DNA from 2 places in the Rhizobium sp. 'Codium 1' genome. Region 1 is predicted to be linked to the other one. Evidence: riboswitches for the same ligand, from Rfam matches in the RefSeq annotation. Region 1 holds a riboswitch; the other holds the start of a gene.
The links. A riboswitch is a leader RNA that binds a small molecule or an ion and turns the genes downstream of it on or off. The one in region 1 is predicted to bind thiamine pyrophosphate.
Positions count from the first base shown of each region.

Region 2: another riboswitch for thiamine pyrophosphate. It lies ahead of thiD (bifunctional hydroxymethylpyrimidine kinase/phosphomethylpyrimidine kinase); the one in region 1 lies ahead of thiC (phosphomethylpyrimidine synthase ThiC).

Region 1 is NZ_JAJGPW010000003.1:338,436-353,549, reverse strand. Features, by position in the region: gene LJE98_RS11135 (DsbE family thiol:disulfide interchange protein) at 1-530, shown strand, start outside; gene LJE98_RS11130 (DUF2585 domain-containing protein) at 534-1,124, opposite strand; gene LJE98_RS11125 (septation protein A) at 1,121-1,762, opposite strand; gene ftsY (signal recognition particle-docking protein FtsY) at 1,791-3,143, opposite strand; gene mtaB (tRNA (N(6)-L-threonylcarbamoyladenosine(37)-C(2))-methylthiotransferase MtaB) at 3,162-4,454, opposite strand; gene dapF (diaminopimelate epimerase) at 4,451-5,359, opposite strand; gene LJE98_RS11105 (thiamine phosphate synthase) at 5,447-6,052, opposite strand; gene LJE98_RS11100 (thiazole synthase) at 6,049-6,825, opposite strand; gene thiS (sulfur carrier protein ThiS) at 6,827-7,024, opposite strand; gene thiO (glycine oxidase ThiO) at 7,021-8,001, opposite strand; gene thiC (phosphomethylpyrimidine synthase ThiC) at 7,998-9,836, opposite strand; TPP riboswitch at 9,928-10,048, opposite strand; gene LJE98_RS11080 (MBL fold metallo-hydrolase) at 10,096-11,181, opposite strand; gene ffh (signal recognition particle protein) at 11,490-13,052, shown strand; gene LJE98_RS11070 (chorismate mutase) at 13,064-13,384, shown strand; gene rpsP (30S ribosomal protein S16) at 13,453-13,827, shown strand; gene rimM (ribosome maturation factor RimM) at 13,950-14,528, shown strand; gene trmD (tRNA (guanosine(37)-N1)-methyltransferase TrmD) at 14,535-15,114, shown strand, end outside.
Region 2 is NZ_JAJGPW010000001.1:758,590-773,703, forward strand. Features, by position in the region: gene mutM (bifunctional DNA-formamidopyrimidine glycosylase/DNA-(apurinic or apyrimidinic site) lyase) at 1-269, opposite strand, end outside; gene ubiE (bifunctional demethylmenaquinone methyltransferase/2-methoxy-6-polyprenyl-1,4-benzoquinol methylase UbiE) at 407-1,183, shown strand; gene ubiB (2-polyprenylphenol 6-hydroxylase) at 1,189-2,763, shown strand; gene LJE98_RS03615 (sensor histidine kinase) at 2,879-4,366, shown strand; gene LJE98_RS03620 (response regulator) at 4,369-4,806, shown strand; gene LJE98_RS03625 (response regulator) at 4,823-5,863, shown strand; gene coaBC (bifunctional phosphopantothenoylcysteine decarboxylase/phosphopantothenate--cysteine ligase CoaBC) at 5,953-7,167, shown strand; gene LJE98_RS03635 (MmcQ/YjbR family DNA-binding protein) at 7,164-7,517, shown strand; gene LJE98_RS03640 (class II glutamine amidotransferase) at 7,527-8,351, opposite strand; gene LJE98_RS03645 (pirin family protein) at 8,594-9,505, shown strand; gene thiD (bifunctional hydroxymethylpyrimidine kinase/phosphomethylpyrimidine kinase) at 9,585-10,412, opposite strand; TPP riboswitch at 10,463-10,559, opposite strand; gene LJE98_RS03655 (HAD-IA family hydrolase) at 10,680-11,354, shown strand; gene LJE98_RS03660 (peptide chain release factor 3) at 11,404-12,987, opposite strand; gene dut (dUTP diphosphatase) at 13,076-13,552, shown strand; gene LJE98_RS03670 (LysE family translocator) at 13,562-14,146, opposite strand; gene LJE98_RS03675 (LysE family translocator) at 14,318-14,935, shown strand; gene cysK (cysteine synthase A) at 15,074-15,114, shown strand, end outside.

The DNA.
Region 1 (15,114 bases):
CAGCCTTGCCGCTCCTGCTGTTCGCGGGCCTCGCGGCGATCTTCATGACCCAGCTTCAATCGGGCCGTGACGTGTCGGAAATTCCTTCGGCGCTGCTCGGAACCAAGGCGCCGGCTCTGCAGCTCGCAGGGCTCGACGGCTCGGAGCGTCCGGCCCTCACCTCGGCGGTGATCAGTGGCAAGCTTACGCTCGTCAATGTCTTTGCATCCTGGTGCGTGCCCTGTCGGCAGGAACATCCCATGCTGCTGGAACTTTCCAAGGATCCGCGGGTCAATGTCGTCGGTATCAACTACAAGGACCGCAACGACAATGCGCTGCGGTTCCTGGGCGAACTCGGCAACCCCTATGCGGCCATTGGCGTCGATCCGAACGGCAAGGCTGCGATCGACTGGGGTGTCTATGGCATCCCGGAAAGCTACCTCGTCGGGTCCGACGGAACGATCCTCTACAAGAAGGTCGGGCCGTTCGATCCTGAAAGTTTCGAGACGCAGCTGATGCCGGCGATCGAGAAGGCCTTGCAGCGTTCCTGATCGTCAGAGTGCAGCCTGCCACGTTTTCACGACCTCTATCGGCCAGACCAGCATTACGACATTCAAAGTCAGATTGTCGCGGATGACGAATGCCGTGACAGCCTCGAATGCGAGTGCGATCACGACTGTCAGCCAGATCGGTACGCGCGCCGCAAAGAAGAAGCCGGCGATCATGGCCACCATGTCCATCCCGGAATTCAGGATGCTATCTCCGCTATAGCCGACAGCCATGGTGGCGGTCCGATAGCGGTCGATCACGAGCGGTGAGTTTTCGAGGATTTCCCACGCAGCCTCGATGAGTGCTGCAAGAGCGAGTTTCGCCGCAATTGGCTTCTTGCGCATGATCAGCCATCCGAGGCCATAGAACAGGAAGCCATGGATGATGTGGGAGGGCGTATACCAATCAAACAGATGCTGTGAATTGCCGGGTGTATTCACGCCTGGCTCGAAGAGCTTCACATAGCCGCATTCGCAGATCCAGAGGCGGCCCATCAGATATTGCGAGACGACCTGAACCAGGATGACGAGAAACGTCACCGCCAGCCAGAAACGTGTCGTCGAGTTGTCGTTACTCTGGCTGGTCACGTCGTTCACTGCTCTTCCTTCTCTTCCAGCGAGTGCTTCATGATCAGCGGCATCTGGGCCAGCGTGAAGAGGATCGTGATGGGCATGGTGCCCCAGACCTTGAAATTCACCCAAACGTCAGCGGAGAAGTTGCGCCAGACAACCTCGTTCAGGACCGCGAGGAAGAGGAAAAAGATGCCCCAGCGGAGCGTCAGCTTTCTCCAGCCTTCGGCATCCAGCTGGAAGGCAGCATTAAAGACATATCCGAGTAGCGAGGTGCCGAAGGCCAAGCCGCCAAGCAGCGTAACGCCGAAGAGCGTGTTGACGATGGTCGGCTTCATCTTGATGAAGGTTTCGTCCTGCAACCAGATCGAGAGACCGCCAAAGACCATGACGACGATCCCCGATACGAAGGGCATGACCGGCAGGTGCTTGAAGACGATCTTGGAAATGATCAGCGAAAGTACCGTTGCGGCCATGAACAGCGCGGTGGCGATCAGAAGCGGGCCGCCGATCGCGGTCAGTGCCGGAAAGGTCTTGGCCAGCCACTCGCCGCGCAAGTTTCCGAAGAAGAAGATCAGCAGCGGGCCGAGTTCCAATGCCATCTTCAACAGCGGGTTCTGTCTTTCGGCCTTGGACGCGTGTGTATCGGTGGATGTGTCCGACATTGATGTCGTTCCCTAAAGTTTTCGGCGCTCAGCGCGCGATGCCGGCAATGGCGCTGGCGAAATCTTCCGCCTCGAAGGGCTCGAGATCGTCGATACCCTCGCCGACGCCGATGAAATAGACGGGCAGCTTATGCTTGGCGGCGATGGCGACGAGGATGCCGCCACGGGCCGTGCCGTCGAGCTTTGTCATGATCAGGCCGTTCACCCCCGCAATGTTGCGGAAGATCTCGACCTGCTGCAGGGCGTTCTGACCCGTGGTCGCGTCGAGCGTCTGAAGAACCGTATGCGGCGCATCGGGATCGAGCTTGCCGAGGACGCGGACGATCTTCTCGAGTTCCGCCATCAGTTCCGTCTTGTTCTGCAGGCGGCCGGCGGTATCGATGATCAGGACATCGGATTTCTCTGCTTTCGCTTTTTCGAAGGCCTCGTAGGCAAGGCCGGCTGCATCCGCGCCGAGCTTGGTGCCGATAAAGGTTGAGCCGGTACGGTCGGCCCAGATCTTCAGCTGCTCGATCGCCGCTGCACGGAAGGTATCGCCGGCGGCCAGCATGACCTTGAGGCCCGAGCCAGAAAGCTTGGCTGCAAGCTTGCCGATTGTCGTGGTCTTGCCGGTGCCGTTGACGCCGACAACAAGGATGACATGCGGCTTGTGGCTGAGATCGAGGGCGAGCGGCTTAGCCACCGGCTTCAGAACCTTGACGATCTCTGCCGCCATGATCCTGGTGACGTCTTCGCCGGTCACATCTTTGCCGTAGCGCTCGGAGGCGAGGGTATCAGTGACGCGCAGCGCCGTTTCGACCCCGAGGTCGGCCTGGATCAACAGATCTTCCAGTTCCTCTAGCGTCTCGTCGTCAAGCTTGCGTTTGGTGAAGAGGGCGGTGATCTGGCCTGTGAGCTGCGAGGAGGTGCGAAACAGGCCGGCCTTGAGGCGCTGGAACCAGCTCAGCTTTTCAGAAGGGGCGGGGGCTTCCGGCTCGGCGGCCCCCAACTCGGCCGCCGCAAAACCCTTGGGCAGCACCGGAACGGCTGGTTCCGGACCATCGGCAGATGCGGCCGTGACACTGTCGCTTACGTCTGTGTCTTGCATAGTCTGGGGCTGCTGATCGCTGTCAGCCGGGACTTCTTCCTTCGTCTCGGCCTGAAGCAGCTCAAGCGGCTCCAGGGACAGATCTTCTTCTGAGAAGTCGTCGGAAGGACCCGCTGCAGTCTCCACTTCCGCCGAAATGACCGGATCCTCGGCGAGGGGCAGGTCTTCGTGGCGGTCTTTCGGTTCGCTTTCGGCGCCGATCGCAGCCTTTTCTTCCGCCGTCAGACGGGTCGGCGCATCTGCCGCCTTGTCCTTGCCGAAAGTGAAGACTTTTTTGATGAAGCCGAGGGCCATACTCACTCTATCCGTCTGTCAGGCTGCGGCGTTTGCCGCTGCCGCTGAAATCGTCAGATGACGGCCCGTATGGCCGCCGATCGAAACCTCGACGAAGCTGCCGGGTTTCATGCCGGGCGTCGCAACGAGGGTGAAGTCTTCCGTATGCGCCATTTCGTTGCGCTCGACCAGCAGCTTCTGGCGGGTGCCGACGCGCGAGGCGAGATGCATGGCCTGCAGTCGGTTGGCAATGCTGCGCAGTTCGGCAGCGCGCGTCTTGACCAGTGCCCGGTCGAGTTGCGGCATGCGGGCTGCCGGTGTGCCCGGGCGCGGGCTGTAAGGGAAGACATGCAGATGGGCGATGCCGATTTCCTCGGCGAGGCGGGCGGAATTTGCGGCCATCTCCGCCGTTTCGGTCGGGAATCCAGCGATCATGTCAGCGCCGAAGGCGAAGCCCGGGCGCAGGCGCCGGACCTGCTCGGCAAAAGCGATCGCATCGGTGCGGGAATGCCGGCGCTTCATGCGTTTCAGGATCATGTCGTCACCATGCTGCAGCGACAGATGCAGATGCGGCATGAAACGGGGCTCATCGGCAATCAGATCAAACAGATGGCCGTCTGCCTCTATGCTGTCGATCGAAGAGAGGCGCAGGCGCAGGATTTCGGGCACCTGTTTGAGCAGTGTCTTGGCAAGAAGGCCAAGCGTCGGCATACCCGGCAAATCCGCTCCGTAGCTGGTGGCGTCCACCCCGGTCAGCACGACTTCGCGATACCCGTTCTCAATCAGCTTGCGCGCCTGCTCGACGACGGCGCCCATTGGTACGGAGCGCGAATTTCCACGGCCAAAGGGGATGATGCAGAAGGTGCAGCGATGGTCGCAGCCGTTCTGCACCTGCAGGAAGCCGCGTATATGGCCGTCGATATGGGCGACCATCTGCGGTGCGGTCTCCGTCACGCTCATGATGTCGTTGACGGCAATCTTCTCTTCCGCCGAGATGCCGAAATCCGGCAGGCGACGGTAATATTCGGCCTGGAGCTTTTCCTCATTGCCGAGGACAGCGTCGACCTCGGGCATGGCCGCGAAGTTTTGTGCTTCCGTCTGAGCCGCACAGCCGGTGACGATGATGCGGGCTTCCGGGTTCTCCCGGCGCGCCCGACGGATCGCCTGACGCGCCTGACGCACGGCTTCCGACGTCACGGCACAGGTGTTGACGAGGATGGCATTGTCGAGGCCAGCTTTGGCAGACTCCGCCTTCATGACTTCGGACTCATAGGTGTTCAGGCGACAGCCGAAGGTGATGACCTCGACAGAACCCTTTTGCTCAGGAGTCACGGGGTGGCAGCCTCTGCGTCGGCGCTTGTATCTCGCTGCCAGCTACCGGTGGCCGGATCAACCATGCCCGACCACTCCCATTCAGCGGGACCGGTCATGACGACCTTGTCGTCTGCACGCCAGTCGATGGTGAGCGTACCGCGGCCCGGGCTGGACGCGACCGTGATCGTCACCTTGCGGTCGGTGCGGCCGGTGCGGGCCGCGGATACGCCGGCGGCGCAGGCGGCTGAGCCGCAGGCGAGCGTCAGGCCGGCGCCGCGCTCCCAGGTGCGCGTCACCATCGTTGTCTTCGAGGTAACCTGGGCAAGCGTGATATTGGCCTTTTCCGGGAAGATCGGATGGTTTTCGAGAAGCGGTCCGAAGCGTTCCAGGTCATAGGTCATCGGATCGCGATCGACCCAGAAGACGGCATGCGGATTGCCCATCGACATGGCCGAGGGCGAATGCAGGATCGGCGCGTCGATCGGGCCGATCTGCAGCTCGATGCGGCTGGTGTCGTGGAATTCTTCCGAGAGCGGGATCTTGTCCCAGGCAAAGACGGGCTTGCCCATGTCGACGGAGATCGTCCCGTCCTGATGCTCGACTGCGTTCAGGATGCCCGCGATGGTCTGGAAGGTGAAGCTTTTGCGGCCGGTCTCGCTGGCGAGTGCCTGCACAACGCAACGGGTACCGTTGCCGCAAGCCTGGGCCTTCGAGCCGTCGCAGTTCAGGATGTCGATATAGGCGTCGGTTCCGTCGACCTTCGGATCGTGGATCGCCATGATCTGGTCGAAGGCCGTCGATGAATCTGCAGCAAGCGCGATTGCAGCAGTCGGGGTCACCCGATCGGTCCGGCCGCGCATGTCGACGACCAGGATCTTGTTGCCAAGCCCGTTCATAACAGCGAATTCGACCCGATCCGACATCGTCACTCCATACAGGTGTATTTTCAGCCTATATGGCGGAAATGAAGCCGAATTACCAGTGGAGCGGCTCAAACCGGCGTTCTATGGTCAACGCCATTGCTCAGTCGTCCTTAGCCATTCGCGGGTTCGCTGTTCGGGGTTCGCATGCAGAGTTATGTCCGTTACGACGGCTGCGCTGTCTGCTCCGGCTTGGAAAACGCCCTGGAGCCGGTCGGGACGAAGCCCACCGATCGCAATCAGGGGCAGGGGGGCGATCTGTCCTTTCCAGGATGTGATGCGTTCAAGTCCCTGCGGTGCCCAGGGCATCTTCTTCAGGATCGTCGGATAGACCGGGCCGAGAGCGATGTAATTGGGCTCGGCGTCGAGGGCGGCATTCAGCTCTCCCTCGTCATGGGTTGAGAGACCGAGCCTCAGACCCGCGCCCCTGATCGCGCGGAGATCCGCCGACATCAGATCCTCCTGGCCGAGATGGACGAAGTCGCAGGCCTCATCAATGGCGATCTGCCAGAAGTCGTTGATAATCAACTGGCAGCCGTGATCGGCGCAGCATTGCCGGGCGCGGCGAATGTGCTGGCGAAGGGTGGCATCATCGACATCCTTCATGCGCAGTTGCACCAGCCTGACGCCCAGCGGCACGAGCCGCTCGATCCAGTCGGCGCTGTCGACGATCAGGTAAAAGGGATCGAGCTTCATGCGAAGACGCCCTTTCCGATTACAGGTGTAGAGGGAACCGCCATGTCGCGGGGTTCGAGCATGCCAGCCTCACGGGCCATATGCCCCGCCTCGATTGCGCGCGCAAACGCCTCTGCCATTGCGGCCGGATCGCCAGCACTGGCGACGGCGGTGTTGAGCAGGACGGCGTCATAGCCGAGCTCCATGACAACAGTGGCATGGGAGGGACGGCCGATGCCGGCATCGACGATCAGGGGTACATCTGGAAACTCCGCGCGCATGGACTTCAGCGCGGGCAGGTTTTGCGGACCCATGGCGCTGCCGATCGGGGCGCACCAGGGCATCAGGACCCGGCAGCCGGCAGCAAGAAGTCTCTCGCCGACCACCAGATCGTCGGTGGTGTAGGGGAAAACCTCGAAGCCCTCGGCGTTCAGGATTTTTGCCGCTTCGACCAGTTCGAAAACATTCGGCTGCAATGTGTCGTGATTGCCAATGACCTCGAGCTTGATCCAGTTTGTGCCAAAGACCTCCCGCGCCATCTTGGCCGTCAGCACTGCTTCCCGGGCGCTGTGGCAGCCGGCCGTGTTGGGCAGGACATGAACGCCGAGATCGCGGATCAGCTGGAAAAAGGCGCCGCCCGCCTTGCCGCCCGCAGTTTCCCGGCGGAGTGAGACCGTGACGATTTCGGTCTTCGACCGCCGCACGGCCTCCGCCAGGATCGCAGGCGAAGGGTAGCGGGCCGTACCCAGCAGAAGACGCGAGGAGACAGTCTTGCCATAGAGTTCGAGTGCCATGTCAGCCTCCCTGCATAGGCGAGAGGACCTCGATCCGGTCGCCTTCCTTCAAGGGATGGGCGGCTCTCTCCTCGCGGTGCACCAGGTCGCCATTAACGGCGGTTGCGAGCCACTCGCCTTCGTAGTCGAGCTTTGCGAGCAGATCGGCGAGGTTGCCCGCATCGAGCTCCTGGGTTTCTCCGTTGACGGTGAGCTTCATGCTGACCTCCTCTCGGGCGCTTCGATGGTCGTGAGCCTGTCTGCCGCCTGACGCGCCAGTGCCGGCGCGAGCAGAAAGCCGTGGCGGTGCATGCCGGCGACTGCCATGCCTTCGGAGGTTTCGATGAGGCGGGGCACATTGTCTTGGAAAGCCGGGCGGATGCCGGTGCCGGTTTCGATGATCCGCGCTTCGGCGAAGGCCGGGTGAAGGGCATAGGCGGCGTTCAGAAGCTCCATCATCGAACGCGCGGTGATCGGCCCGTCATTCGCCGTCTCGATCATGGTCGCGCCCAGCATGAAGCGCCCGTTGCCGCGCGGCACGATGTAGAGAGGGTGGCGGGGATGTAGAAGTCGCACGGGACGGGAGAGGGTGATATCGGCCGTCTCCAGATAGAGCATCTCGCCGCGCACGCCGCGCAATCCTTCGATCTCGCCGATCGCCTGTGGTCCGCGGCAGTCGATGACCGTCGCATAGTCTCCTGCATCACCTGCCTCCTCCCCGAAGCGGAAGGAGGCTCCCGCCCCCCGTGCCGCGTCGTAGAGACCCCGCAATGCCTTGCGCGGATCGAGATGGGCCTCCTCGGCGAAGAAGAGGCCGGTGCCGAAACGACCTGCCAGATCGGGCTCAAGTTCTGCGATTTCCTTCTCGCCCACCCAGCGATGCCCCCGTGTACGGCTTGCAAAGCGCTTGAGGTCAGCATGATCGCGGGCATTGGCGAGAACAAGCGTGCCGCGTCGCTGCACGAGACCGGGGGCGGCTTCGTCCCACCAGTCGGCGGCGCAGAGGCCGAGAGTGAGCACGATCTCTTCTGCCGCCTCCCGCTCGCAATAGGGGGCGAGCATGCCACCCGCCCAATGGGAGGCGCCAAGCCCGATATCGGCCCGGCGTTCCACGACCTCGACGGCTACATCCTTCCGGGCCAGTTCGAGAGCCGTGGCGAGCCCGGCAACGCCCGCCCCTTTCACGAGGATCGTCATGACCGCTCTCCGGTGTCGAGTGCCTTGATCTCGTCCGCCGTCATGTAGAGATCGCCGCCGGAACGGTATTTTTCTGCCATGGCGGTCAGGCCCTCCTTCTGGGCCTCGGCGCGGATGTCATGCGAGATCCGCATGGAGCAGAATTTGGGGCCGCACATCGAGCAGAAATGCGCGACCTTGTGCGCCTCCTTCGGCAGGGTCTCGTCATGCATGGAGCGCGCCGTCTCCGGGTCGAGCGACAGGTTGAACTGGTCTTCCCAGCGGAATTCGAAGCGGGCGCGTGACAGGGCATCGTCGCGCAACTGCGCGGCCGGATGCCCCTTGGCGAGATCGGCGGCATGGGCTGCGATCTTGTAGGTGATGACGCCGGTCTTCACGTCGTCGCGGTCGGGCAGGCCGAGATGCTCCTTCGGCGTGACGTAGCAGAGCATGGCCGTGCCGAACCATCCAATCATCGCCGCCCCGATCCCCGAGGTGATGTGATCGTAACCGGGCGCAATGTCCGTGGTGAGTGGTCCGAGCGTATAGAAGGGGGCCTCGCCGCAGGTCTTCAGCTGCTTGTCCATGTTCTCCTTGATCTTGTGCATGGGAACATGGCCGGGTCCCTCGATCATCACCTGGCAGTCTTTTGCCCAAGCGATCTGCGTCAGTTCACCCAACGTTTCGAGCTCGGCAAACTGGGCTGCATCATTGGCATCGGCAATCGAGCCGGGCCTCAACCCATCGCCCAGCGAGAAGGAGACATCGTAAGCGCGGCAGATGTCGCAGATCTCCTCGAAATGCTCGTAGAGGAAGCTCTCCTTGTGGTGATGCAGGCACCACTTGGCCATGATCGAACCACCGCGCGAGACGATGCCGGTGACGCGGTTGACGGTCAGCGGGATGTAATGCAGCCGCACCCCGGCATGGATGGTGAAATAGTCGACGCCCTGTTCGGCCTGCTCGATCAGCGTGTCGCGATAGACCTCCCAGGTCAGATCCTCGGCGATGCCTCCGACCTTTTCCAGCGCCTGGTAGAGCGGCACCGTCCCGATCGGCACGGGCGAATTGCGGATGATCCAGTCGCGGATGTTGTGAATGTTGCGTCCGGTCGAGAGATCCATGACCGTGTCTGCACCCCAGCGGATCGCCCAGACCATCTTCTCAACCTCTTCGGCCATGGAAGAGGTGACGGCCGAATTGCCGATATTGGCGTTGATCTTCACCAGGAAGTTCCGGCCAATGATCATTGGCTCGAGTTCGGGATGGTTGATGTTGGCCGGAATGATCGCCCGGCCCGAGGCAATTTCCTGGCGGACGAATTCCGGCGTCACGTGATCGGGGATCGCGGCGCCGAAGCTCTCGCCATCGCGCACAAGCGCTTCCTTTGCGGCCTTGCGGCCGAGGTTTTCGCGGATCGCTACAAATTCCATCTCAGGTGTGATGATGCCCGCCCGGGCATAGGCGAGTTGGGTCACAGCCTTGCCGTCCCGTGCGCGGAACGGGGGATGATTCACGGGAAACACCGGGGTCATCTTCTCGGCCGAGACGAAGCCGTTGTCTTCCGGCTTCAGCGCCCGGCCTTCATAGCGTTCGACATCGCCGCGCACCTCAGCCCAGGCCGTCCTGTGGCGGGGCAAACCCTGGTCTATGGTGATGACTGCCTGCGGAATGGTGTAGGGGCCTGAGGAATCGTAAACGGCAACAGGTGGCTCGCCGGATGTCGGGTGCAGCGTGATCTGGCGCATGGGCACCCGGATGTCCGGATGGATCTCTCCGGGCAGAAAGATTTTTGTCGAGGCGGGAAGCGGCCCGGTGGTGACGTCGGGTCTGTCGAAATGCGGGGCAATGTTCATCGTGGAGCTCCAAGTGTTCAGGTTGGAGACCCAGTCATGTCAGCCGGAATGATGGAAAGACGCCACGGGATTCGGAGTGCCGAATCGTCGTTTAGCAGCGCTTGCACCGTCCCTACGCCAGTATGAACTGGATCAGGTTCAACGGGTCACCGCGCTGCCATTTCGGCGTAGCGATATCTCAGCCCCTTGTCGGGACACCCCTGGTGAATGCGAGAAGTGTGGTCAAAAGTGCGTCCCGTGTCAACGTGGGATGCGACGCTCAGGCGCTGGCGCGCGGAACCTCGAACTGCTGGCCCGGACGCAAACCCCTGAAACGGTCCGTGCCAATCCCGGCGGCCGTCATGGCGGCCGCAAGTGCCTTCGGCGGGTCGTCTATTCCCTCGTTAGTCAGCTGGAAGGTGCCGAAATGATGTCCGATGCCGAAGGTGGCGCCGCTCAAGCCGAAGCCTGCAATTGCTTCCTGCGGATTCTGGTGCTGCGCCTTCATGAACCAGCGTGGCTCGTAAGCGCCGATCGGCATGATGGCCAGTCGGATGTCGCCATGCTTCTCGCGGAGGTCGCGATAATGCGTGCCGTCGGCATAACCAGTGTCGCCAATGTGGTAGATCTTGCCGCCTGACGTTTCGATGACGAAGGCGGCCCATAGCGCCATGCGCCGGTCGCCCATACCGCGGGCCGACCAGTGGTGGCATGGCTCGCAATGGATGGTTATGCCATTGCCCATATCCAACCGGTCGCCCCAGTCCGTCACGCTGGCATCGATCTGAGCAATGTCATCGCGGATAATCCGGTCGTTGCCAAGCGGGGTCACAATCCTTGGCTTGTCGCGTTCGACGAGGCGCTTCAGCGTCGCGATGTCCAGATGGTCGTAGTGATTGTGCGTTACGATGACAATATCGATGGTCGGCAGATCGTCGAAGGCGACGCCCGGCGGATTGGCGCGTCTCGGCCCGGCGAAGGAGACGGGGCTAGCGCGCTCCGACCAGACGGGATCCGTCAGGATGTTGAGGCCTGCAGTCTGTATCAGCAGCGTCGCATGGCCGACCATGGTCACCACGAGCCGTTCGCCATCCACGCGCTGCTCCGGCTTCGTCGTGACGAAGTCGGCAGCCATCACGGGCTTGGGCCATTCGATCTTGCCTCCACCGAATTGCCAGCGCAGCAGATCTGTAAACCCGCGCGGTTCCTCTCCACCCGGATTGAAGAAGATCTTGCCATCGAAATGATCCGAGACCGGGCCGCTGTAATAGCGGTTGCCCGCCTGCGCCTCACGCATGCCGAGGCCTCCTAATGTGGCGGCGACGAGCCCGAAGCCCGACCATTTGAGAAAGTTGCGTCTGTTCATGGCTCACTCATATGTGGTTTCGTCAATTCCACGACAAGATGCATGCTGCAGATCGCTGAAGGGAGGCAATGCCCCGGGAAATCGCTACTTGGCTTGACTTCGTGGTGGTTTTCCTGTTTATCCGCCGCAATCTGCGAAGAGACGAGAACTCTGAGCCGCCGACCGGGACCCGAAAAGGTATAAAGAGATCCCGGAGGTCAACACCCGACAGCGCGTTGCGCCCTCGGGTGGTTTTTGGCTTTGCGTCTTGTTTTCCGCGTGGAGAAGACCGAGGTTTGGGTTCCCCCGAACCATGCAAGGAAGAGCCGATGTTTGAAAACCTCCAGGACCGTCTTGGATCCATTCTGAATGGACTGACCGGCCGTGGCGCATTGTCCGAGGCGGATGTCTCGGCTGCTCTGCGCGAGGTTCGTCGTGCCCTTCTCGAGGCCGACGTTGCCCTCGAAGTGGTCCGCTCATTCACGGAAAAGGTGCGTGAAAAGGCCGTCGGCGCGACCGTCTTGAAGTCGATCAAGCCCGGCCAGATGGTCGTCAAGATCGTCCATGACGAGCTTGTCGACATGCTCGGCACCGAAGGTGTTTCAATCGACCTCAATGCGGCTGCTCCCGTCGTCATCATGATGGTCGGTCTGCAGGGTTCGGGCAAGACGACCACCACGGGCAAGATTGCCAAGCGCCTCACGGATCGCGACAAGAAGAAGGTCCTGATGGCCTCGCTCGACACGCGTCGGCCGGCCGCCCAGGAACAGCTTCGCCAGCTCGGTGCGCAGACCGGTATCGATACACTGCCAGTTATCGCCGGCCAGTCGCCGACGGATATTGCCAGCCGCGCTGTTCAGGCCGCCAAGCTCGGTGGCCATGACATCGTCATTCTCGATACCGCCGGCCGCACGCATATCGACGAGCCGCTGATGATGGAGATGGCCGAGATCAAGGCCCGCTCCAAGCCCCATGAAATCCTTCTCGTCGCCGACTCTCTGACCGGACAGGACGCGGTCAATCTCGCGCGCAATTTCGACGAACGCGTGGGCATCACCGGCCTTGTTCTGACCCGCATGGACGGCGACGGGCGTGGTGGTGCAGCCCTTTCGATGCGGGCCGTCACCGGCAAGCCGATCAAGCTGATCGGTGTCGGCGAAAAGATGTCGGAACTCGAAGAGTTCCATCCGCGCCGCATCGCCGACCGCATCCTCGGCATGGGTGACATCGTTTCGCTGGTTGAAAAGGCTGCTGAGAACATCGATGCGGACAAAGCCCGCGCCATGGCCGAGAAGATGGCCAAGGGCAAGTTCGACCTCAATGACCTTGCCGAACAGATCAAGCAGATGCAGGCCATGGGCGGCATGGGTGGCATCATGGGCATGATGCCCGGCATGGCCGGCATGAAGGATAAGATTTCTGCGGCCGGCCTCGACGACAAGGTCTTCAAGCGCCAGCTCGCCATCATCTCATCGATGACCAAGGCCGAGCGTGCCAATCCCGACGTGCTGAAGCACTCTCGCAAGAAGCGCATCGCAGCGGGTTCCGGCACCGATGCCTCCGATATCAACAAGTTGCTCAAGATGCATCGCCAGATGGCCGACATGATGAAAGCCATGGGCGGCAAGAAGGGCGGCGGCATGATGAAGCAGATGATGGGCGGTCTCGCTTCCAAGATGGGGCTGGGCGGCGGCATGGGCATGCCTGACCTGTCGAGCATGGATCCGAAGCAGCTCGAGGCGCTTGCCAAGCAGGCGGAAGCCGCCGGCATGAAGCCGGGTGGCTTGCCGGATCTCGGCGCCGGTGGTCTGCCCGGCCTTGGCGGACCGAAGCTCCCTGGCCTCGGTGGCGGCGGCTTTCCCGGCCTTCCCGGCCTGCCGAAGAAGAAGTGAGGAGCGCGCCCATGATCGATCGGTCCGTCAAGGAAAAGCTCTCTGATTACCGCCAGTCGATCGATAATATCGATGCCGCGCTGGTGCACATGCTGGCTGAGCGGTTCCGCTGCACCAAGGCCGTCGGCGTGCTGAAGGCCACCCACGATTTGCCGCCGGCAGACCCGGCGCGTGAAGAATACCAGATCGAACGCCTGCGCCGCCTGGCACAGGATGCCAATCTGGATCCGGATTTCGCCGAGAAGTTCTTGAACTTCATCATCAAGGAAGTCATCCGGCATCATGAAGCCATTGCCGCCGAACATGGCGGTGCAACCGAAAAGACCGTCTGACGGCGGCCTCAACAAGAAAATCAGGCATGCCCCGGCAGCCTGGATCGAAAACCCAAGGAGTTAATCACATGTCCCTCAAGATTCGTCTCGCCCGCGGTGGTTCCAAGAAGCGCCCGTACTACCAGATCGTCGTCGCCGATGCCCGCGCACCGCGCGACGGCCGTTTCCTCGACCGCGTCGGTTCCTGGAACCCGATGCTCGGCAAGGACAATGAAAAGCGCGTCGAGCTGAACGTCGATGCGATCAAGGCATGGGTTGCCAAGGGCGCCCAGCCGACCGACCGCGTCCTGCGCTTCATGGCGGAAGCCGGTATTGCCGAGCGCGCTGTTCGCAGCAACCCGGACAAGGCAAAGCCGGGCAAGAAGGCCCAGGAACGCACTGCCGAGCGGGCTCAGAAGGCCGCTGACGCAGCCGCTGCTGCTGCCGAAGGTTCCGCAGAATAATCCGGCTCCAGTCGATACCGGCGGGCGGTGGGTCATCCCACCGCCCGTTTTGCGTTTTCTTTCCGGTCACTTCCGCCTAAAAGGAATGTCGAACCGATGCATCTGCAGGACCGTTCCACCCCATGAGCACGCTTGAAAACCCGATACTGATGGCCGTGATCGGCGCCGCCCAGGGGCTCCGGGGGGAAGTGCGGGTCAAGACATTCACCGAGGATCCGCTGGGCCTTGGTGACTATGGTTTCCTCCATGCGGCCGACGGGCGCAAATTCGAGATCCTCGAAATCCGCGACGGCAAAACCGTCGCCATCGTGCGCTTCCGTGGGGTCAATGATCGCAACGCTGCAGAGGCCCTGAACGGGACAGAGCTTTTCGTTGATCGCGATGCCCTGCCGGACGATGATCTGGAGGACGACGAGTTCTATTATACGGATCTCGAGGGGCTCGAAGTCTATGACGCCGAGAATAATCACTACGGCGCCGTGACGGCTGTCTATGATTTTGGTGCTGGCGACCTCCTGGAGCTGAAAGGGCCTGGCAAGAGGCCCGTGCTCATTCCGTTTTCCGAAGCGGCCGTCCTGGAAATCGATCTCGAGGGCGGACGGCTGCTCGTTGACCCGATTGCAGCCGGACTCAAGGATGACGGCGAAGAAAAGCCTTATGGCAATGCCGGCGGCAAGCCGCGTCCCAACAACGGGCGTTGAGTGGCCATGCCCTTCAAGGCCTCCATTCTGACGCTCTACCCGGACATGTTTCCGGGCCATCTTGGCCTGGCGCTGGCGGGGCGCGCACTTGAACGGGGCGACTGGCAGATCGAGGCGCTGCAGATCCGGGATTTCGCCGAGGACAAGCATCGCAGCGTCGACGATACGCCGTCTGGCGGCGGGGCAGGAATGGTGCTCCGTCCAGATGTGCTCGCCCGGGCCATTGATTCCATAGCCGACGATGGAAGGCCGCGGCTGTTGATGAGCCCGCGTGGCCGACCGCTGACCCAGGACCGGGTCCGTGCGCTGGCCGCAGGCGAAGGCGTGGTCATCGTTTGCGGTCGCTTCGAAGGTGTCGATCAGCGGGTGATTGATGCGCGCCAGCTCGAAGAGGTTTCCATCGGTGACTATATCTTGTCCGGCGGCGAGCCGGCAGCACTGACGCTGCTGGATGCCGTGGTGCGGATCTTGCCGGGGGTTATGGGCAACCAGCTCTCCGGCGTGCATGAAAGCTTCGAAGGCGGGCTGCTCGAACATCCGCAATATACCCGCCCGCAGATTTTCGAGGGCCGGGAAATTCCTGAGG
Region 2 (15,114 bases), on a different contig from region 1:
AGATTAGCCCCCTCCTCTGCCTCGATGCGGAAAGAGCCGGACATGCCGAGATGGGCAATGATCGTCAGGTCGTCTTCGAAATCGATCAGCAGGTACTTTGCCCGACGCGACAAGGCGAGGATCCGGCGTCCTTCTACCCTTGCGGCAAAATCGCGCGGCAGGGGAAAGCGCAGATCCGGGCGCCGAAGCTCCAGGCGCTGCAATCTGGCGCCCTCCACGGCGGGTGCCAGACCGCGTCTGACTGTCTCAACCTCTGGCAATTCCGGCATTTCAGCCCATCTTTCTGTTTGAAGCGCCTGTTTTACGGTCTATAGACCAGCCTTGAAGCCGGTGTCCTGCGCAGATAGCGCGTGAGAGCCCTTTTCGCTATGGTCCGCCCGACCTGTCCGTTACGTGGAGTGAACCGATGACTGCAAGCCGCATTTCCGCCGAGGGTGGCATGGAAACCTCCTATGGCTTCCGCCAGGTCGACGAGCAGGAAAAGCAGGGCCTGGTCAACGAGGTCTTCCACAAGGTGGCCAAGCGCTACGACATCATGAACGACGTGATGTCGGCCGGTCTGCACCGCGTCTGGAAGGATGCAATGGTGGCGGCCCTCAATCCGCGCAAGGATCCGAATTACAAGATCCTCGACGTTGCCGGCGGCACGGGCGACATCGCGTTTCGCATTGTCGAAGCCTCGAACCGCTTGGCCCATGCAACCGTGCTCGACATCAATGGCTCGATGCTCGGCGTCGGCGCCGAGCGGGCAGAAAAGAAGGGGCTCTCCCCCAACCTCACCTTCGTCGAGGCCAATGCCGAAAGCCTTCCTTTCGAGGACAAGAGCTTTGACGCCTATACGATTGCGTTCGGCATCCGCAACGTGCCGCATATCGACGTGGCGCTGTCGGAAGCGTTCCGGGTATTGAAGCGCGGTGGACGACTGCTGGTGCTGGAATTCTCCGAAGTGGAGATGCCGCTGCTCGACAAGGTCTACGACGCCTGGTCGTTCAATGCGATCCCGCGCTTTGGCAAGATGATTACCGGCGATGCCGAGCCCTATCAGTATCTCGTGGAATCGATCCGCAAGTTTCCCAACCAGCCGGATTTCGCCCGGATGATCGAACGGGCCGGTTTCGCCAACGTGCGCTACACCAACTATACCGGCGGGATCGCAGCCCTGCATTCCGGCTGGAAGATCTGAGGCGCATGAGCACGATCGGTGCATATTTCCGACTGGCGCGGGTCGGCTGGGTGCTGGTGCGGGAAGGCGTCGTGGCGGCGCTGCCATCAGAAGGTTTGCCTCCCTTCGTCGGCTTCGCCAAGGCGGCCGTGGCTCCGCTTGCCCGCAGCCGAGCCAAATCCGTCGACCGGGCCGATCGACTGGCCAATGCGGTCGCACGGCTGGGCCCTTCCTATGTGAAGATCGGCCAGTTTCTCGCAACCCGACCGGATGTCGTCGGCGCGGATTTCGCCGAGGATCTGTCTTGCCTTCAGGACCGCATGGCATTCTTCCCGACCGAAGCAGCCAGAGCCACGATCCGTGAGTCTCTTGGCCGGACGATTGAAGATCTCTACGCGCGCTTCGACGAGCCGATTGCCGCCGCATCGATTGCGCAGGTGCATCCGGCCGAGGTGGACACACCGGAGGGACGGCGCAAGGTGGCCGTGAAGGTGATCCGTCCCGGCGTGCGCAAGCGCTTCGCCGCCGATCTCGAGGCCATGTATCTGGTGGCGCATCTGCAGGAGCGCTTCCTGCCGCATACCCGACGGCTGAGACCGGTCGAGGTGACCAGGACGCTCGAGCAGACCACCAAGGTCGAAATGGATCTGCGGCTCGAGGCCGCCGCTCTTTCAGAAATTGCCGAGAATACCAAGGAGGATCCCGGGTTCCGCGTCCCCACCGTGGACTGGGAGCGGACAGGACGCGACGTCGTCACCATGGAATGGATCGACGGCATCAAGATGTCTGATGTCGAAGGACTTCTGGCCGCCGGGCACGACCTTGATGCGCTGGCCGACACGCTGATCCAGTCCTTCCTGCGCCATACGCTTCGTGACGGATTCTTCCATGCCGACATGCATCCCGGCAATCTCTTCGTGGATCCCGCCGGCATGATTGTCGCGGTCGACATGGGCATTGCCGGGCGTCTGGGCAAGAAGGAGCGCCGCTTCCTCGCCGAGATCCTCTATGGTTTCATTACCCGCGACTACATGCGCGTGGCGGAGGTCCATTTCGAGGCGGGCTACGTTCCATCGCACCACAATGTCGCGAGCTTCGCCCAGGCGATCCGGGCGATCGGCGAGCCAATCCACGGACAGCCGGCAGAGACCATCTCGATGGGCAAGCTGCTGACGCTGCTGTTCGAGGTCACCGAAATCTTCGACATGGAAACGCGTCCGGAACTCGTGATGCTGCAGAAGACCATGGTTGTGGTCGAGGGCGTTTCGCGCATCCTCAATCCTCGTTTCAACATGTGGAAGGCCGCAGAGCCCGTCGTTTCGCACTGGATCCGCGACAATCTCGGGCCTAAGCGGATCGCGACCGACCTGAAGGATGGCGCGAAGGCGGCCCTGAGGCTGGCCGAGGCGCTGCCGGAGATCGCGGCCAAGACCGAAAAGCTGCATGGCGAAATCGTGCGCATGAGCGAGGAAGGGCTTCGCTTCGACGCCGACACGGCCGAGCGCATCGGACTTGCGGAGGCCCGGCACACACGGTTCGGCCGGGTGGCGCTCTGGGTCATTGCTGCGGCTGCCGTCGTGATTGCGGTCCAGGTCTCCTGATCTCACGCCCAAACGCCGCGCGTTTGGACCAAATTTTCTTGATGTCTTGATGGAACAATGCCGCACAAGCGGCGTTGCAACGGCATTATGCTTTCTTTGTTCCCTCAGGAGCACCATGTCTGCCACCCAAACCGGCTTCGTTCGGTCCACGCTGCTCTTTCTCCTGATCGGCACCGGAATTCTCATCGGGATCATCGTCGCGACCCTCGGTCTCGTCGAGCGCACGCGCTCGACTTTCGACTACATCCTGCAGGAGCGCAGCATCCGTCGCATGTCGGCCGACCTGATGCAGAAGCTGACGGATGCCGAGACCGGCCAGCGTGGCTTCGTCATCACACGCGACGAGCTGTTCCTGCAGCCCTACGAAGGCGCCACCGCCGAGATCCGGGACGACCTGGCACAGCTTGGCGAAGCCGTGAAGGATCGGCCGATCAAAGCCGCGCAGATGGCTGAGCTGCGCGACAGGGTCCGCAGCAAGCTGGACGAGATGGGGCAGACAATCAATCTCGTGCGGAGCGGCGAGCCGGATCAGGCCATCGAGCTCGTCCAGAGCGATGTCGGCCGCGAGTTGATGGACGACATCCGCGAGATACTCGATCGGTTCAAGGAACTGTCCGACGCCAATGTCGAAAGCGGAACCCAAGACCAACTTGCCGCCACACAACAGCTTCAATGGATCACCATCGGTGGCGGCATCGCCATTATCGCCGTCATGGGCGGCGCGCTCCTCGTCGTCGCGCAACATGTCCGGGCACTTGCGTCCTCCCGCCGCGAGGTGGAAGTCCTGAACGAAGGCCTCGAGGCGCGCGTTGCGGAACGCACCGAGGACCTGATGCAGGCCAACCAGGAAATTCAGCGTTTCGCCTATATCGTGACCCACGACCTGCGTGCGCCGCTGGTCAACATCATGGGCTTCACGGCGGAACTGGATGCTTCGCTGAAGGCGTTGCAGGCCTATGTGCTGAACGACGGCAAAGCCATATCGGAGGAGCAGATCCACGAGGCGCGGCTGGCGGCGGCCGAGGACCTGCCGGAAGCAATCGGCTTCATTCGTTCGTCAACGAAGAAGATGGACGGCCTGATCAACGCCATCCTCAAGATTTCCCGCGACGGCCGGCGCCAGCTGAAGCCCGAGATCGTGGAACTGCAACCGATGCTCGAGACCATCACCGCGAGCGTCTATCATCAGATCAGTGAGAGCGACGGAAACATCGACCTCGACATCAAGGCGCCCCGCCTCAACACCGACCGGCTTTCGGTCGAACAGATTCTCGGTAACCTTTTCGACAATGCGATAAAGTACAAGCATCCGGATCGGCCTTTGGCCCTCGCTGTCCGAACCGCGCCCGAAGGGCGGCTCATGGTTCGGATCGAAGTGGAGGACAATGGCCGTGGCATTGCAGAACAGGATCACGAACGCATCTTCGAACTCTTCCGGCGGTCCGGCCATCAGGACCAGTCCGGCGAAGGCATCGGTCTCGCCCATGTCCGCTCGCTTGCGCGCAACCTGGGTGGGGAGATCACAGTTCGGTCCCGCCTAGGGAAGGGATCGACCTTCGTACTGCGACTGCCATCTGATCTGTCACGCTTGGTACGGAGTTGAATATGAAAGCCGTGGGTAAAGAAGTCACCATCATCATGGTTGAAGACGACGAGGGTCACGCCCGTCTCATCGAGAAGAACGTGCGGCGCGCCGGCGTGCACAACGAGATCATCCCGTTTACCAACGGGACCGCGGCGCTCGACTACGTTCTTGGAAAGGATCGCAGCGGCAAGGCTTCGGAAGATCGTTACCTTCTGATCCTGCTCGACCTCAATCTACCGGACATGTCGGGCACCGATATTCTCGACCAGATCAAATCCAATCCGCATACGCGGCGGCTGCCGGTCGTCATCCTCACCACGACGGATGACGAGCGGGAGATCCAGCGGTGCTATGACCTCGGGGCCAATGTCTATATTACCAAACCCGTCGATTACGACAATTTCGCCAACGCGATCCGCCAGCTCGGTCTCTTCTTCTCCGTCATGCAGATCCCATGACCGCGGATCAGCGTCGATGAGATTCCGCGTCCTCTACATCGACGATGATGCGGCCATCGCGCGGCTGGTGCAGAAGCATCTGGGTCGGCTGGGGCACGAAGTGTCCCATGCCGAAAACCCAACAACGGCGCTCGAGCGGATGCACAGCGAAGGCTTCGACGTCGTCGTGCTCGACCATTATCTGCGACACGGCACAGGCCACGAAGTTCTCGCGCAGATGCGCGAGAGCAAGGTCGATTTGCCCGTCGTCTATGTCACGGGCTCCAACGAGGCCCAGGTTGCAATCGAGGCGATCAAGGCTGGCGCGGCCGACTACGTGATCAAGACGGTCAGTGACGACTTCCTTTCCCTGCTGACGAGCGCCATCGAGCAGTCCGTCGCCAATGCCCAGTTGCGGGCGGCCAAGGCGAAGGCTGACGAAGAGATCCGGCTTGGCAAGGAAAGGGCGGAGGCGCTGCTTGCCGAAGTCAATCACCGTGTTGCCAATTCGCTGGCGCTCGTGGCGAGCCTTCTCCGATTGCAGATCTCGAGTGCCCGCAGCGAGGAGGTCAAGGCGGAACTCGCCGAAACCCAGGCGCGGATCTCGGCGATCGCCGGCATGCATCGCAGCCTCTATACCTCCGACGACGTCAGCAAGGTCGAACTCGACCGTTATCTCAATCGCCTGACAGTCGAGCTCTACAATTCGTTGCACAGCGCCGAAAGGCCGATCCGTCTGCTCCTCGATGCCGATCCGATCACGCTGACCGCCGACAAGGCCGTATCCGTCGGCATGGTGGTCACGGAACTCGTCACCAATGCCTTCAAATATGCCTATCCCCAGGGGCAGAGTGGGGACATCCGGGTGACGCTCAAGACGATCTCGGTCGAGGAGGCGATACTGCGCGTGGAGGACGACGGCGTAGGCATCGATCCTGATTGCGCGCCGAAGGGAACAGGGCTCGGCAGTCGCATCGTCAAGTCGATGGCCGCAACGCTCGGGACGGGTCTGCGTTACCTTGAAACCGAGCGCGGAACAGTCGCGGAGGTGCCGCTCCGCCTCGGCACGAATGGTTGATCCGCTCCGTTTACCAGTCTTGTTCTTCAAGCATTTTCCACCCGCAGAATTTGCGCTAGGGTCCGGCCGACAGAAAGGGGTCCCTTTGCATGACCTTGGCCGGAAAGCGTATTTTGCTGATTATCGCGGGCGGTATCGCCGCCTATAAGAGCCTCGACCTCATTCGCAGGCTTCGCGAGCGCGGTGCTGACGTGCGCCCGATCATGACGCGAGGGGCGCAGGAATTTGTCACACCGCTCGCCGTGGGCGCCCTCTCGGCCTCCCATGTCTATACCGAACTCTTCTCCCGCGAAGACGAACAGGATGTGGGCCACATCCGACTGGCGCGGGAATGCGATCTCGTGCTCGTCGCGCCCGCCACCGCTGACCTGATGGCGAAGATGGCGAACGGGCTTGCCGACGATCTGGCCTCGACCGTATTGCTCGCCACTGATCGCCCTGTGCTGATCGCGCCTGCGATGAACCCGAAAATGTGGTCCCATGCGGCCACACGGCGGAATTTTTCCGTGCTCCAGCGCGACGGGATCCAGGCGATCGGGCCAATGGAAGGCGAGATGGCTGAGAGTGGCGAACGCGGGCGCGGACGCATGGCCGAACCGCTGGAGGTCGTCGCCCGCGTTGAGGATCTGCTTTCGGGACCCAGGCCCCTCGCCGGGCTGAAGGCAGTCGTCACCTCCGGGCCGACACATGAGCCGATCGATCCCGTGCGCTACATCGCAAACCGCTCTTCCGGCAAGCAGGGACATGCGATCGCGGCGGCACTGGCCCGGCTTGGTGCAGATGTGACCCTCGTCTCAGGGCCTGTGATCATACCCGACCCCGAGGGCGTTCGGACATTGCATGTCGAGCGCGCCGAAGAGATGCGCGATGCCGTGATTTCCACGCTGCCGGTCGACATCGCGGTCATGGTCGCTGCCGTGGCCGACTGGCGGGTCGCGGCCTCGGCGGAGCAGAAGATCAAGAAGCAGCCCGGCGAGGCGCCGCCACCGCTGCAGCTCGCCGAAAACCCCGATATTCTGAAAACAATCGGACGCCACCCCGAGCGCCCGCGCCTCGTCGTCGGCTTTGCTGCCGAGACGGAGAATGTCGAGGACAATGGTCGGGCCAAACTCGAGCGCAAGGGTGCCGACCTGATCGTCGCCAATGATGTCTCCCCCGAGACCGGCGTGATGGGTGGCGACCGTAACCGGGTTCGCCTGATTTCGCATGACGGAGTCGAGGCATGGCCCGATCTCACCAAGAGCGAAGTGGCCGAGCGACTGGCGATGTGGATCGCCACCCAGATCGGGGGAACCGGCGCATGAGTCTTTTCGACCGGGACGGATTCGAGGCGCTCGTGCGGAGCCTGCCAGGAACCAGTCTTGTCGACCAGTGGGACGCCCGAGTGGCCAAGGTGGGCGACAAGGTCTTCACACTGCTGACCGATGCCGAACGGCGGATCTGCTTCAAGGTAAGCGAGGAAAGTTTCGAGATCCTGACGGCACTCGGTGGCGTGGCGCAGGCCCCCTACTTCGCCAAGCGCAAATGGGTGACGGTCGATCCGGAGACGGAACTCGCTGCAGCAGAGATAGCAGAGTACATCCGCCGCTCGCATCGCTTGGTGGCCGGTGGCCTGACCAGGAAGCTGCGGGCAGAACTGGGGATCCCAGCTTGACGGGAGAAGTTAGCCGGCCATAGCGGGCTGGCGTACCTGATCGAGCCTGATGCGTTCGACCTGCGGCTTGAACTCAGCGGCATCCAGCCCGTTCCCATTGAGGATCACGGCACTGCCGGCCGTGATTTCCACCCAGGTGTCCGTCTCGTCGTTCAGGGGTTCCGAGACGAGGCAGTAGCTTCCCTTCGGCCCCATGGGGGCGGCATAGAGCGTGGGGGCGTGCTCGTCGGTGGAGTAGCGAACCGCATAGAGCGTCTCGCCGTCGGAAAAAGCCGCCGTCAGGCGAATCCTGGCCTCGCCGGTCAAATGCAGGCTGATCTGTTCGACGAAGCCGACGGCCTCGCTCATGGCGGCGATCGGGCGCTCCCGCAGACCAAACTGCAGGGCGAGCAGGAAGAGGAGTTCGCTGTCGGTGGTACCGACGCGGGCGTGGAAATGTTCGTCGTCCAGCATGCCTTCCATGGGGCGGCGGATGCGATCGAAATTGTCGATCTGGCCATTGTGCATGAAGGACCAGTTTCCATGCACGAAGGGATGGCAATTGTCGCGACGCGTCGCGCCATGGGTCGCGGCACGCACATGGGCAAGAAAGAGCGGCGAACGGATCTGGCGGGCAAGGCTCTTCAGATTGCAGTCGGACCAGGCGGGGAGAACATCGCGGAACCGGCCGGGCTCGGGGCGATCACCATACCAGGCGATGCCGAAACCATCGGCATTGGTCGCAGTTTTCGCGCGTGTTGCGCAATGGGATTGCTCGATCAGGGAATGAGCGGGCGAGGTGACGAGCTCCTCCAGGAAGATCGGAACTCCGCGATAGGCTGCCCAGCGACACATATGTCCTTACAACTCCCAATCCGCCGAACCACCGACGACTTTCATCCAGTCTTGGCTCGAATGGCTAACGATTTGCAAACGTCACTGCTTTCATGACAGATATTTATCCGGGCCGGCAATGGCTTTCCGCAGTGCAACACGAGCAAAAGTGAACACTGCGTTGCTTTTGGCGCTCCTCCGCAGCCTCCTTCGATCGTCTATATTGGCTGCAACCGAAGCCTTTCGTTCCGAGGAGATCCCCGATGTCCATACGTCCCGTCAAACATGAGAGCCGCGCCACGCCGACCATGGAAGGCGCCGGCGTCAAGCTGCACCGCGTCTTCGGATTCGGCGATCCTGACATGACCGATCCGTTCCTGATGATGGACGACTTCCGCAACGACACGCCGAGCGATTATGTCCGCGGCTTTCCGTGGCATCCGCATCGCGGCATCGAGACGATCACCTATGTGCTTGCCGGGACCGTCGAACATGGCGATAGCCTGGGCAATCAAGGTATGCTGGGCGCCGGTGACCTGCAGTGGATGACGGCCGGTAGCGGGATCCTGCACCAGGAAATGCCAAAGGGCGATTTCGCCGGCCGCATGCACGGTTTCCAGCTCTGGGCCAACCTGCCCTCGTCGCTGAAGATGACGAAGCCGCGCTATCAGGACATCAAGTCAGCCGACATTCCGGTCGTCGTGGACGATGACGGGACTTCGGTCCGTGTCATCTCCGGCGAATTCTGGGGCAAGAACGGCCCGGTCGACGGGATTGCCGCCGAACCGGTCTATCTCGACATTTCGGTGCCGCCGGGCAAGCGCAAGTCCTTCCCGGTCGATACCTATCGCTCGGCATTTGCCTATATCTTCGCCGGCTCCGGGTCGTTCCGCGATGCGTCGACGCCCTTCGGCGTCAAGGTCGAGAAGGAGTATCTAGGCGAAGAGCTGAATATCCGCGACCTCTCCGGAAACCGTACGCTCGTCGTCTTCGACACCGGCGACGAGATTATCGTGCAGGCGGGCGAGCAGGGTATCCGTTTCCTTCTCGTGACAGGCAAGCCGATCAAGGAGCCCGTCGCCTGGCACGGGCCGATCGTGATGAACACCCACGAAGAGCTGATGCAGGCGATGAAGGAGCTGCAGAACGGAACCTTTATCAAGGCCGAGCATTAAACCCCGCAGTCAAGTTCACCTTGCCCGGCGGCACTCCACCGCCGGGCCTTCTTTTTTTGTAGATCCCGTCTCCCAGCCATCAACTCTGCCCCGAGACCTCCCACAGGGCGTGGAAATGGTGGACCGGGCCATGCCCCGAACCGACGGACAGTTGACCCGAAGTCCGGACCGCGTCTCCGAGCCAGGCCTTGGCGAGCCTCACAGCCTCCGGTGTTTCGAGGCCCTTCGCCAGTTCGGCGGCCAGGGCGCTCGACAGGGAACAGCCCGTGCCATGGGTGTTGCGCGTAGGGATGCGATTGGCCTCAAACCACGTCACGGTTCCCCCGGCCACCAACACGTCGGGGCTTTCCTGGCCCGGCAGATGACCACCCTTGACGAGGGCGGCCTCCGGGCCAAGGCCCGTCAGCCTGATGGCCTGGGACTCCACGATCCGCCGGTCGCAGGCTTCGGGGTCGCCGAGCAGAGCCGCGGCCTCCGGCAGGTTGGGCGTGAGCAGTGTGGCCAGCGGCAGGAGCTCGTTCGTCAGCGCGTCGATCGCCTCCGGGTCGAGCAGAGCGGCCCCTCCCTTGGCGATCATGACGGGATCGAGCACGATGGGGATGCCGCGATGAGGCCTCAGCATATCGGCGACCGCGCGCGCGATGCCGGAGTTGGCAATCATGCCGATCTTCACCGCATCGACGCGAATATCGGCAAAGACCATGCGGATCTGCTCTGCCACGAAGCCGGGATCGAGCGGCATGACGGCCGAGACCCCTCTCGTATTCTGGGCGGTCAGCGCGGTGATGACGGCCATGCCGTAGCAACCGCGCGCGGAGAAGGCCTTGAGGTCCGCCTGGATGCCGGCACCCCCGGAGGGGTCGGAGCCGGCAATGGTGAGCACGTTGCGGATGGGGGACGATGGCATCTCGGCTTCTCCTTTGCGGGTGGAGAAGCGACGGGCAGACGCAGAGAGCCCGCGGCACCCGAGCGACTCCCTCCGCCAGCATGATCTGGTTCAGGTTCAAAGGGTGCTTCTCAGCCCGGCTTTCGCCGGACGCCCCTGTCTCTCGAGGTCGAGACTAGGCGAGAGTGGTGTCTCTGTCACTCATCTCTCGCCGATTTAAGTGTTTGCAGGCTTGGCCCGGAGCAGCTAGGGGAGCCTCATCGCGCATTGGACCAGAGGAGCCACGCCTTGCATCATTCCCCCGACAGGCTTTTCGACCGCTCCTATGACGCTTTTCTCTTCGACATGGACGGGACGCTGCTCAACTCCATCGCCGCTGCCGAACGGGTCTGGAGCCGCTGGGCGCTGAGGCATGGTCTCGATCTCGAGACCTTCCTGCCCTTCATGCACGGCAAGCGTGGAATCGACACGATCAGCGCGCTGAACCTGCCCGGCATCGACGTGGTGCAGGAAGCTCTCGAGATCGAGCGCGGCGAAATCGAGGATCTCGACGGCGTTGTTCCCATTTCGGGTGCCGTCGCCTTTCTGAAAAGCCTGCCTGCGGAGCGCTGGGCAATCGTGACTTCGGCGCCTTCCGCTCTTGCGCGTGCCCGCATTGGTGCTGCCGGCCTGCCACAACCGCTGCAAATCGTGACGGCTGAGGATGTGAAGATCGGCAAACCCGATCCGGCCGGCTACCGCCTCGGCGCGCAGAAGCTTGGCGTCGATCCGTCCCGCTGCCTGGTCTTCGAGGATGTACTGGCTGGCGTCAGGGCCGGAGAAGCGGCAGGGGCCGATGTCGCCGTCGTCACGGCCACCCACGCCCAGCCGCTCGAGACATCACATCCGACCATTGAAAGCTATGAGCGCCTGCGGGTCGACTTCCAGCCACCGTCAGGGCTGCGGATCGCTTCGGCAATTTGACGGGTCGAGAGGCAGGTGGCGAGCCAGCGCCGCCACCCCCCGAGACAGATCACGCCGCCTTGACGGCGTGATACTCCTTGATGGCAACCATCTTGATCGCCGGGTAGCGTTCGGACTCGTAACGAAGCGAGAACTGGTCTTGCGCCATGAAGACCGGGTCGCCATCGAGATCGCGGCAGATGTCGCCACGGCGCTGGGTCATGAACTTTTCAAGATCATCCTTCTGTTCGGCCGAAATCCAGCGGCAGACGGAGAAGCGCGACATTTCGAAGGAGACCGGCAGGCCGTATTCGCCCTGAAGGCGCTCCTTCAGCACGTCGAGCTGCAGCGCGCCGACGACGCCGACGATGGCAGGCGAGCCGTCTTCCGGCGAGAAGAGCTGCACGACACCTTCTTCCGCCATCTGCTGCAGGGCTTCCTTCAGCTTCTTTGCCTTCATCGCATCTTCCAGACGGACACGGCGCAGGATTTCCGGCGAGAAGTTCGGCACGCCCTGGAACACGAGGTTTTCGCCTTCGGTCAGGGTATCACCGATGCGCAGCGTGCCGTGGTTCGGGATGCCGACGACATCACCGGCGTAAGCCGTATCGGCGAGCTGGCGCTGCGAGGCGAAGAAGAACTGCGGTGCCGTCAGGCCCATCTGCTTGCCGGTGCGGGCAAGGCGCGCCTTCATGCCGCGCTCCAGCTTGCCGGAGCAGATGCGGGCAAAGGCGATGCGGTCCCGGTGATTGGGATCCATATTGGCCTGGATCTTGAAGACGAAGGCCGTCATCTTGTCTTCGGCCGCGTGCACCGTTCTGACATCGGCGACCTGGTCGCGCGGCGGGGGCGCAAAGGCGCCCAGCGCGTTGATCAGGTCGCGCACGCCGAAATTCCGCAAGGCGGAGCCGAAGAAAACCGGCGTCATGTGACCTTCGAGGAAGGCCTTGTGATCGAAGGGCCGGCAGGCTTCCTGGGCCAGTTCCAGCTCGTCGACGAAGGTGGCGCGCTCGTTTTCCGGCAGGTTTTCGGCGACGTTCTTCGGGTTGTTGACCGCGAGCGCCTCGACCTGCTTGTCGGAGCCGCGGAAGGTGTTGTCGACCAGATTGTAGGAGCCACAGAAGCTTTTCGAACGACCGACGGGCCAGGTGATCGGGGCCGTGTCGAGCGCCAGCTTCTCTTCCACCTCGTCGAGGATCTCGAAGATGTCGCGGCTTTCGCGGTCCATCTTGTTGACGAAGGTGATGATCGGGATGTCGCGCATGCGGCAGACCTCGAACAGCTTCAAGGTTCGCGGCTCGATACCCTTGGCGGCATCGATGACCATGACGGCCGCATCGACGGCGGTCAGCGTGCGATAGGTGTCGTCGGCGAAGTCTTCGTGACCCGGTGTGTCGAGGATGTTGAAGACATTGCCGTCATATTCGAAAGTCATGACGGACGTGACGACCGAGATGCCGCGCTCGCGCTCGATCTTCATCCAGTCCGACCGGGTCTGGATGCGATCCTTCTTGGCCTTCACTTCACCGGCGAGCTGGATGGCGCCGCCGAACAGCAGCAGCTTTTCGGTGAGTGTCGTCTTACCCGCATCCGGGTGCGCGATAATAGCAAAGGTGCGGCGGCGGGAGACCGCCTCGGCGAGCGTTTCGGCCATGATCGTGAAGTTCCTTCTGGTCGGGCGGTTATCTAGCGTTTCACCGGCCAATATGCAATTGAGCGCGACAAACAAAGGAATCCTGCCCATGTCCGCCATCCGCTCCGACGTCCCAGGTCCCCTGCTCACGCTCAAGCGCCTGCCGCATGGCGAGGGGCTGGAGCTTCCCGCCTACGAGACGGCGGGGGCTGCCGGCATGGATCTGCGCGCGGCCGTCGATGACGGGGAACCACTCACGCTCGCGCCCGGCGCGAGGGCGCTGGTTCCAACAGGCTGGATCATGGAAATCCCGCACGGTTTCGAGGCGCAGATCCGGCCGCGCTCGGGGCTCGCCTTCAAGAACGGCGTCACCTGCCTCAACACGCCAGGCACCATCGACAGCGACTATCGCGGCGAGGTGAAGGTGCTCTTGATCAATCTCGGTGAGGCCGATTTCGTCATCACCCGCGGCATGCGGGTCGCGCAGATGGTGATCGCACCGGTGACGCAGGTCAGGCTGACTGAGGTAACCGAGACTTCGGAGACTGTGCGAGGTGCTGGTGGGTTTGGTTCGACGGGGGTGTGAGGGCGGCGTTTACCGCTGCGCTTCCGCCACCATGCGGATGGCGAGCGCGGCGAGCACGGTGCCCATCAACCAGCGCTGCACGACCATCCAGAGCGGCCGGCCCGCGAGGAAAAGCGCAATGGTGCCAGCGGTCAAAGCGATCAAACCATTGACCGAGACGCTGATGACGATCTGTGTGAAGCCGAGGCTCAGCGACTGAAGAAGCACGCTGCCCCGCGCTGGATCGACAAATTGCGGCAGCAGCGACACATAGAGGATCGCGACTTTCGGATTGAGCAGGCTTGTGACGAAGCCCATCAGAAAGAGCTTGCGCGGGCGGTCGACCGGCAGATCGCGGACCTGAAAGGGTGAGCGTCCGCCGGGGCGCAGGGCCTGCCAGGCCAGCCAGGCGAGATAAAGTGCGCCGCAGAGCTTCAGCACTTCGTAGGCCAGCGGCACGGCCAGCAGCAGCACGGTGATGCCGAGCGCGGTCAAAACCATATAGACCACAAAGCCGAGGGCGACGCCTCCGAGCGAGACAAGGCCCGCCATGGGACCCTGGCAAATCGACCGTGACACCAGATAGATCATGTTGGGTCCGGGTGTCAGGACCATGCCGAGGCAGATCAGGCTGAAGGCGAAGAATGCAGGCAGGCTTGGCACAACGACGTCTCCACGCAAGTGTGCACCCTCCTTGATGCAACCGACCCCGGATCGCAATCGCGATCGTGTCACCGTTGCAAGTCTTTGCCGCCAGGATTAGGAATGGGGCGAGGAGGAGCCCCCATGACCCTGACGACCATCATTGCCTATTGCGGCGCCCTCTTCATTGCGGCTGCCATTCCGGGCCCGGGCATGACGGCAATCGTGGCGCGTGCGCTGGGCTCCGGCTTCCGGCCGACCTTCTTCATGGGGCTCGGGCTGATTCTCGGCGATCTCGTCTATCTGACGGCCGTCATCCTTGGGCTTTCGGTGCTGGCCAAGACCTTTGCCACGCCCTTCCTGATCCTGAAATTCCTCGGGGCGGCCTATCTCGTCTATGTCGCCTGGAAGCTCTGGACGGCCGGGCTCCTGCCGCAGGACATCAAGGCGCAAAAGGCCATGCGCCCGGCGCTTTCGTTCCTCTCCGGCCTGCTGGTCACACTCGGCAATCCGAAGACCATGCTGTTTTACGTGGCTCTCGTGCCGACACTCATTCCGCTGGAGGCAATCGGGTCTGCGGACTACGTTCTGCTCGTCGGGCTGACCTTCATCGTCCTGATGGCGGTGCTGCTGCCCTATATCCTTCTGGCCGCCCAGGCGCGGGGCCTGCTCAAGCGGCCGGAGGCACTCAAGCTGCTCAACCGCGGCGCGGCGGGGGTCCTTGCGGGTACGGCAGCCTATATTGCGGCGCGTGCGGCCTGAAGCCGGTCCAGGCGTTCCAAGCCTTGCGGAGGCGGAGCAGATTATTCCAACCAGGCGTCCCTCGGCGACATGCCTGTGCTGGCGCGGCCTTCGAGGGAAGCATAAGCTGGGTTCAACAAGATCATCAGGGAGAAACACATGACTGAGCAGAAAAAACCCGGTCGCGGACGCGTCTATGG